2 regions of the Paenibacillus sp. TSM33 genome follow, and region 2 is predicted to be linked to the other one. Evidence: riboswitches for the same ligand, from Rfam matches in the RefSeq annotation. Region 2 holds a riboswitch; the other holds the start of a gene.
What was found. Region 2 has a riboswitch for FMN ahead of ACN6NF_RS06305 (DMT family transporter). Riboswitches for the same ligand answer to the same signal wherever they lie in the genome.
Positions count from the first base shown of each region.

Region 1: another riboswitch for FMN. It lies ahead of ribE (riboflavin synthase); the one in region 2 lies ahead of ACN6NF_RS06305 (DMT family transporter).

Region 1 is NZ_JBLZXB010000017.1:559,539-564,145, forward strand. Features, by position in the region: gene ACN6NF_RS14505 (segregation and condensation protein A) at 1-117, opposite strand, end outside; gene ribH (6,7-dimethyl-8-ribityllumazine synthase) at 291-755, opposite strand; gene ribB (3,4-dihydroxy-2-butanone-4-phosphate synthase) at 785-1,468, opposite strand; gene ribE (riboflavin synthase) at 1,543-2,208, opposite strand; FMN riboswitch at 2,541-2,713, opposite strand; gene ACN6NF_RS14525 (IDEAL domain-containing protein) at 2,782-3,249, opposite strand; gene ACN6NF_RS14530 (thiamine pyrophosphate-dependent enzyme) at 3,468-4,607, opposite strand, start outside.
Region 2 is NZ_JBLZXB010000010.1:539,267-543,873, reverse strand. Features, by position in the region: gene ACN6NF_RS06320 (sensor histidine kinase) at 1-409, shown strand, start outside; gene ACN6NF_RS06315 (ABC transporter ATP-binding protein) at 512-1,435, shown strand; gene ACN6NF_RS06310 (ABC transporter permease) at 1,428-2,120, shown strand; FMN riboswitch at 2,245-2,389, shown strand; gene ACN6NF_RS06305 (DMT family transporter) at 2,560-3,507, shown strand; gene ACN6NF_RS06300 (methyl-accepting chemotaxis protein) at 3,734-4,607, shown strand, end outside.

The DNA of each region.
Region 1 (4,607 bases), on a different contig from region 2:
ATCAGTAATATCGCTAATCGGGATATCCTGAATGTCGATCTCGGCTTTATCAATCAGATGCAACAGTAGATCCAGCGGACCCTCGAATGTTTCCAGCTTGTAATTTACGACTGTCAATGTGCTTCCCCCTGCCTTACTCCAATCATCATTCAACAATACCTTTCCCCATTAGCACTTATGCTCTACGTTATCAATCCCTCTTTCTGTAGTATATACGTCATCGCCTTGCTTAACAATCTAATCCCTTTTCCACTTTGCAGTTTATGCCGTTCTTTCATCCATTTATATAATTAAAACTGCTTACCGAGATTGGCCATTTCAATCGCAGCCAGCGCAGAATCCCAACCTTTATTACCAGCCTTCGTACCTGCCCGTTCAATAGCCTGTTCAATATTTTCCGTAGTCACTACACCAAAAATAATAGGGACACCCGTTTTCAGACTACTTGCCGCCACACCCTTGGCCACTTCATTGCAGACGATATCATAGTGTGAAGTAGAACCACGGATAACCGTGCCAAGCGTAATGACGGCATCATACTTTCCGCTTGCGGCCATTTTTTGTGCAATCAACGAGATTTCAAATGCACCCGGTACCCATGCTACATCAATTTCATCTTCCTGTGCACCATGTCGTTGAAGTGCATCAAGGGCACCGCTTAACAGTTTGCTTGTAATAAACTCATTAAATCTGCCCACCACAATACCATACTTTAAACCATTCGATACGAGATTACCTTCCAGAAAACGTGCCATGCTTATCAACCTCTCTTTTTTTGAATTTTTTACAAGGACAAACGACGACGGTAGTCGATTAAATGCTGAATGCTAATCAGCTTCAATTGATGTCTCTTAGCGATCTCAGCCAAATCAGGCAAGCGGGCCATCGAGCCATCTTCCTTTATAATTTCGCATATGACCCCGGCAGGCTTGAAGCCACTGAGTCGAGCCAGATCAACAGCCGCTTCAGTGTGACCAGCACGCTGCAAGACACCACCATCGCGAGCAATTAGCGGAAACATGTGACCCGGTTTACGGAAATCGCTTCCCGTGATTGCTTCGTCGGCTAAGGCGCGAACAGTCAAAGAGCGCTCGGCCGCTGAAATCCCCGTTGTTGTCTTCATATGATCTACCGATACCGTAAAGGCGGTACCGTGAAAATCTGTGTTTTGCTCTACCATAGGATGCAATTGCAATGCCTCAGCTCTGTGCTGTGTGATCGGCACACAGACCAACCCGCGACCTTCTGTAATCATGAAATTGATCACCTCGGGCGATGCTTTTTCAGCCAAAGCAATAAAGTCGCCTTCATTTTCCCGCTGTTCATCATCCACTACAATAACGACTTTGCCGTTCTTTAAATCGTCCAATGCTTCTTCGATGGAATCCAATCGAATCTCTTCGTCGTGGTGTAACTCACCCTGCTCCATGATGTTTGCCGTTACACTTGTTTGGATGCCTCTATCCATAACCCTCTCCTCCTTATGTCTTATGTCACGAATGCTCCTGAACCATTTTTTCTATTATTCTGTAATAGGCTCTTTCAGGCAAAGCCGTGTTTCGCCAAATAGTCCAAACTAAGTGGGGCTTGATCGGCTTTCTCCATTGATGCTGAACCTCTGTAATGTAAAAGTTGCTCCACATATTTGCCCAATATGTCGCATTCAATATTTACGGTGTCTCCCTCACGTTTGGCTTGTAAGGCCGTTTCCGCTAAGGTGTGGGGGATAATGGATACGGCAAAGCTATCTCTCGTCCGCTGCGCGACTGTGAGGCTGATGCCATCAATTGTAATTGAACCTTTGAGGAGAATATATTTAAATAATGCTTGATCAGAAGGCTCAACTTCGAACACAACCGCATTCTGATCTGATGACACTCCACGAATCGTACCCGTCCCATCCACATGTCCCTGTACGATGTGTCCTCCGAATCTTCCACTCGCTGCCATCGCCCGCTCCAGATTGACTCGACTGCCGGATCTGAGTTCCCTCAAATTACTGCTGCGAAAAGTCTCCGGCATCACATCAACTTTAAAATCTTTAGTACCTATCTGTATTGCTGTCAGGCAAACACCATTCACCGAGACACTGTCGCCTATTTTCAAATCGCCCAATACCACAGAACCCGAAATCCCCAGCACCATCGCTTCACCGCTTTTGGAAATACTTTGAATGCGACCCACTTCCTCAACCAATCCGGTAAACATGCTTTCACTCCTTTCCACTACATTTCAGTTTATCCCTAATTCATCAGCTGTAAGCGCAAATAACCCCCAGTCGGGAATCAATCCGTCATGGGGGTGATGAGAGTCACATATGTAGTATACAAGCGCAGTACATTACTTCTTAAATGATGACATGAAATCACAGATTTACCAATAGAAAGCATGTTTGCAATACAGCCAATTACGCTCAGAACGCCTATCGAAAAGAAAGCTTAATAAAAGCTGTCGTCCGATGCTGTCCTGCAACGAAATAAGCCGTACGTACTTTTACGTATGCTAAAAATTGGCACATGTCACGTCATGCACATGCGCTTCGTATCCTTCTCCCATCCAGACTATACTGTCGGTCCCGGAATTGCACCAGGTCCACCTTCTGCTGATTGATCAGCATCCGGGTCACGGACTAAGCCATGCTGTGTTCGCAGAAGCGATTCACAAACATGTCATCACCGCCGGTGGGGAATTTCGCCCCGCCCCGAAGGATCTTGCTCTTATTTAATTAAATTAACATTAAACTTGTTACGTATATTAGCACCGACTTCAAAAAAAAGCAAGTTATCTAATCGAAGCTCCTGCTTTGGTTTTGACATATTGGCTGGAGAGTTCTTCAAACCAGGTTTTATCATTCATATGAAGCGCCAGATCAATCAGATCGGCCAGTTCGTCGACTCCAAGCTGTGTATCATGGTCAAAGGTAATAATGGCTGAAGCCACAGGTCCTCGTTCTCCCTCAGAGCATGCTTCATAATCCAGTCGTACATCCACATGCCCATCAATAAACTCGCATTTTAGAAAATAAATAATTTCACACATTAAAATAGGGCGCACTTGTGTTTCTAACACGCAATCCATCACCTTGGCAGAATAATGCTGGTTCGTCAGCGTGAATTTGTGTTCAGTTGCCGCCAGGGATGCCCGTCCAAAATCATCCGTAAACTTGAGTTCCACTGGCGTGATGTTCATAACCTTGGGGATTTGTTTTTTTATAATTTCAATTATTTCAACTGTATTCAGCTTAATCATTACCTGCACCTCATTGCATCTTAAAATTCAGAAGAAAATTTATAACATGCCTTCTATAGGCCTCCACTCCTATATCGGAAATCATTACCTGTTTTTTTATGCTTCAACCCATAAACGCAAAAAAAGATTCCTTGCGCAGCAAGCGTAAGGAATCTCAACCGAACCGGTGCCGAAACATCGGCTAACAATGTTACACGATTATTATGCAAAAAACAGAATTATAACTCCGAAATTTCATGTTTCTTTTTCAGGATAGTCCAGCGACGCTCAATCTCCTGCTCAAAGGTAGCAAGCGTTGCTTCCTCTTTGAGAAGATGCTTCGTTTTACCCATTAATTTTAGCCATTCTGCAGCTGGAATCCGTTTTCCCTTGTCTTCCGGATTGTACGTAATCGTCGTACTTCCCTGCTCGATTTCGTACAAAGGAAAGAAGCAAGACTCGACTGCGGCGCCCACGATGCTAGTACCCAGTCTGTCTTCAGATTTCCAGTTCAGCGGGCAGGCGCACAGAATTTTACCATATGCCGTACCCACGTTGTTGGCATACCATTGAGCCTTGGCGGCTTTGCGCAGCATATCCTGCGGATGACTTTCGGCTGCTGTAAAGGCATACGGGATGTTGCAGGCGGCCATAATTTGCACGGTATCCTTATGATGCCCTTGCTTCCCTTTTTGCATTTTTCCTACACCCGACGTACTGGTCATATGCCCCATTGGAGTGGAGTACGATTGCTGCGAACCTGTATTCATGTACCCCTCGTTATCATATTCCAGCATAATCAGTTTATGGTTACGCAGAGCCGCACCAATTGCAGACCCCATACCGATATCCATCCCGCCGTCACCACTGATCATGATAAAGGTCGGATCATCCGACATCTCAATTTCATTACGTCGCTTCATCTCCATGTAAGCTTCCAGCGCTCCTGAAATTGTAGCGGCCCCGTTTTGAAAAAGATTGTGGATCATCGGTTGCTTGTGTGATGTGTATGGGTAACCTGTCGTCACCACATATACGCAGCCAGTCTGGAACAGTACAACAATGTCGCCTTCAATCCCTTTAAAAAATAGCTCAAGCGCAGACAAGGCTCCACAACCAGGACAAGCCCCATGCCCTGGTGTAAGACGGCGTGGTTTGGTTGTTAACGAACGCAGAGGGGGTACCTTGACTTTAAGCTTCCCGGTCGCCTCGTCCGGCGTAACCTGTATCAGACCCGTACGGTATGCATTGCCACGTGGTGGCTGCATGACTTGCGGCATCACCTTGTCCGCTGAACCCGGATTAATCCCGTAATAATCAAAGGGCTTCTCCACTCGTCCAGCCTCTGCCGCCTGAATCGCAAGCTGGAAGAACGCCTC
Region 2 (4,607 bases):
TCTGCTGACGGCTCAGGGTTTTACGGTACATATTGATATCCCGGAGCATCCCATTCATGCCTTGGGGAACGAAGGAGCCATTGGGCGGGTGCTGAGCAATCTAATTTCGAATGCCCTTCGCTACGGAGCAGAGGGTCGAACGCTAGGCCTAACTCTGTCAGAACAGCAGGATACGGTGCGTATAGAGGTGTGGGATCGTGGAAAAGGCATACAGGAGCCGGAGCAGGATAAGGTTTTTGAACGCATGTACACACTTGAGGATTCCCGTAATAAGGCGGTACAGGGCAGTGGACTGGGCCTTACGATTGCCAAGCGCCTGGTTGAATGCATGAACGGAGAAATGCAATTGACCAGCAAACCTTATGAGCAGACTGTCTTCTCTTTTACCTTGAAGAAAATCAACTATTAAGCGAACTGCTCAACTTAATAAATTTGTAAGAATTACGAAAGAAAAATGAACATTTCGCCCTTTATTCTTGAATTATCAACAGCATACGAAGGGAGAACACCCATGACTTACATAGTACGTACACATCAGCTGACCAAAGCCATGAAGGGCAATGAAATTATAGCAGGGGTCAGTATGAATGTGCGCAAGGGGGAAACCTATGGCTTTCTCGGTCCCAATGGAGCGGGCAAGACAACGATCATGAAAATGATTACCAACCTGCTCAAGCCGACATCGGGTGAGATTGAATTGTTTGGTGAAAAGTTAACGCCAAAGTCTTATCATCTGCTCGGACGGATGGGTTCGATTATTGAATACCCGATTTTTTATGACAGACTGACGGCTCAGCAAAATCTCGAACTTCATTGTGAATACATGGGCTATTATAATAAGCAGGCTGTCCGGGATGCACTGGAATTAGTGAACTTGCGGAATGCGGGTGACAAGCCGGTAAAAGACTTTTCACTGGGGATGAAGCAGCGTCTCGGAATTGCCCGAGCTATTGCGACCAAGCCAGAGTTACTCATTTTGGATGAACCGATTAATGGTCTGGACCCAGTGGGAATCAAGGAAATCCGGCAGTTATTCCACATGCTATGCAAGGAATATGGGATGACGCTGCTCGTGTCCAGTCATATTTTAGCGGAAATAGAGCAGATTGCGGACACGATAGGCGTGATTAATCACGGACGGCTGATTGAGGAAGTTTCGATGGAACAGGTACGGGATACCAATACGGAATACATCGAATTTACGACCAACGATTGTAAAAAAGCGGCTTACATCCTCTCGCATCATCTGAGTCTGAACAATATAAAGGTACTCAATGAACAGAGTATACGTATTTACGATATGAGTGTACCGCAGAAGCAAATTACGAAAACGCTCATCTTAAATGATGTAGAGGTCGATTCCATTCATCAGAAAAGCAGTACGCTGGAAGACTACTTTTTACGTCTGTTACATGGAGGTGAGCCCCATGCTTAAATTAATACAGTTGGAGATGAAAAAGCTTCATCTGGCGGGTTATATCCGTTCAGCACTGATCGCCAACGCCTGCATTCTTGGGTTGCTCTGTACTATTGCGCTGGACAGCCAAAATGAAGGAGTGCCCGAATTCACAAAGTACGCTCAGCTTCTCGATCTCATGGACAATATGGTAAGAGCCACATTTATTGTATTTGCCTCCGTTCTACTGTGCCGTTTTATCGTAGGAGAATTTAAGTCCAAATCGATTACAATCTTGTTCATGTATCCGATTCATCGTCAAAAGCTAATGATCGCCAAACTCTTAATTGTGCTGCTGTTTACATTCTTGTCTGTTGTTATATCGGAAATCATCATTACGGCTGCGATCCATTTACTCAACCAATTTGTCATAATTGTACCGGATAAGCTTACTCTTTCCATACTGGCCGAGCAATCCGCGCGGACGCTAATCAATGCCGTGGCCGCCAGCTTTATGGGATTAGTTCCGCTGTATATGGGAATGCGAAGATACTCAGTACCCACGACCATTGTGACCTCGATCCTGATTGTAGCCTTGCTTTTCTCCAATAATAACGGCGCTACACTTAGCTCCATTGCTCCCGTGCAAATCAGCTTCTCTGTGCTGGGAATGCTTGTGGCTTATGCGGCAATTCGGCGCATTGAGTATAAGGATATTGCCTAGTAATATGCATTTTAGTAGAGCGTTTTCAAAAAAAGATGAAAATCCTTGTTAGATATACACACATTTTTCACTAGACTTCATTCTAAAACAGGTATATTCTATAGGAGAAATTAAAAAACGGAATAAGGATCTTCGGGGTAGGGTGAAATTCCCAACCGGCGGTATGGCTCATGGAGCTAAGCCCGCGACTCTGTATCTGGCAACAGGATACGGACTGATTTGGTGAGATGCCAAAGCCGACGGTAAAGTCCGGATGGAAGAAGATCGAAGTATGAACATGCCGCAAAGTCGATGAATACTGCACTATGGTGTTGCAGTAACTTCATTTAACTTGCATAAAGCGGCAAGTTTATTTGATCAACCCCCGTCTCGCATGGCCTTCGCCATGGACGGGGGTTTTTGTGCCACCGGTCCTGTATTCGCAAGGAGCTAAATAAGTATGAGTCAATCATCAACTGTATTATCATCCAAAGGTTTTGATCGTAGTTCCCACATGAAAAGCGGTTTTTGGCTAGTCGCGATCGGAGCGGCCTTGTGGGGTGCAGACCCGCTGTTTCGTATTATTTTGTTAAAGTCATTTACCTCAGTACAAATCGTACTGATGGAGCATGTGCTGCTCTTTATTGCTCTGACGCCGATGCTGTGGAAGCATCGCGAGGAGCTCAAAACAATACGATTTCGTCAGGTTTTCGCTATTTTGTTTGTCTCATGGGGTGGCTCGGCTCTGGCCAGTGTGATTTTCACCATGGCACTCAGCAACGGTGATCTGAATGCAGTACTTTTACTTCAGAAGCTTCAGCCTTTGGTTGCTATTATTCTGGCCCGCTTTATATTGAAGGAAATGCTACCGCGTCATTTTGGAATATTAATTGTCATCGCTCTGTTCGGAACGTATCTTTTGACCTTCGGTTGGTCGCTTCCCTTTGGGCATGTTCATGATTTTGTTCACGTTGGTAGTCTGCTTGCACTGGGTGCAGCGGTTCTGTGGGGCGGTTCGACCGTTATGGGCAGCTACTTGCTTCGTTCGATGAAATATGAGACGGTAACCTCCCTTCGCTTCATGGTGGCGCTCCCTCTGCTCATCGTTCTCACCTCGGTGGAGCATGCTCCGTGGAATATGCCTGCAGGTACATGGGCGGGCGCAGCTGTAATTATCAACTTGCTGCTGCAAGCATTGCTTCCGGGTCTTCTCAGTTTATTACTGTATTACAAAGGCTTAAGTACAACCAAAGCTTCTTATGCTACAATGGCAGAATTGAGCTTCCCCATGGTTGGTGTCGTAATTAACTGGATCGCTTTCCAGCAAATCGTTACCGTAGCGCAATTGACTGGTTTTATGCTGATCTGGATTACACTGTTTATGATTTCTCGTCAGCAGAAAAATTAATAGCTTAATCTTCTTTCATGCTCACCCAAGCCAAATCGTGAAGATGCTTTTGCATCTCTGATTTGGCTTTTTATGTATTCATATTCATATTATTTTTAGTTCTAAAGACCTAATTTCTCAAAAAAAGTGTACTATTCCTCGTTTTTAAAGATTACATCTATAAAATTAGTCGATTTCTGTCGAATAAAACTATGTAATGATCATCTGACACAGAGGAGAAAAAACCATGACTAAAGCAAAACAAACAGTTCCGTGGTGGAACAGGTTTTTCAGGCAGTTTTATTTAATGAGGACAAAATTAATAATATCTTTTTTGGCTGTGTTATTGATTCCAAGCGTACTTATTGGATACTTTTCTTACCAGGGGGCCACGACACAGCTCAGTCAGCAGATGGCTGATTCCGTAAACACGAATCTGTATCTGATCCGAAGCAATGTTAATCAGTATGTAGCACCGATTATAAAAGACGTAGACGTGCTTACCAGTGAAATCGAATCTGATTCCATTGGTTCCAACCAAGAAGCCCTTCAGAAAAAGTTGGATGTCATCGTCAAAGCTCATCCTGAGTTAGATGCCGCGCTCCTCGGCAATGCGAAAGGGGAATATATCCGTTCGCCGATAAAAAAGGAGGCTGATTATGACCCTAGGGAGAGAAAATGGTACAAAAACGCGATGCTACATAAGGGCAACATATTTGTCGGTGTTCCAGTTGCCAGCGTTACGACAGGGAACTTAGTAGTTAATGTATCGGCAACGCTAAAAGATGGTGAAGGAGCTGTTGCATTGGCTTTGAATCTGGACAAGATGGGTGAAAGTCTGGAGTCTGTGAAGATTGGTGAACGCGGAGGACTTATTATTGTTGATTCTGAACATAAAGTTGTATCCGGGACAGGGACAGCCTTTACTAAGACAGGCAAAAAACCGGCTGACACCATGGAGGGCCTTCCCGAAGTGGCGGCAACCGGAGAAAATGATACTCCTTCTGTGTCGCAAATTCAATTTATGAATCGGGACATGCTGGCCTTTACACTTAAGGACCCTCTCACCGGCTGGAACATTGTTGCACTATCGGATCTGGAGGATTACAGTGATGCAGCCC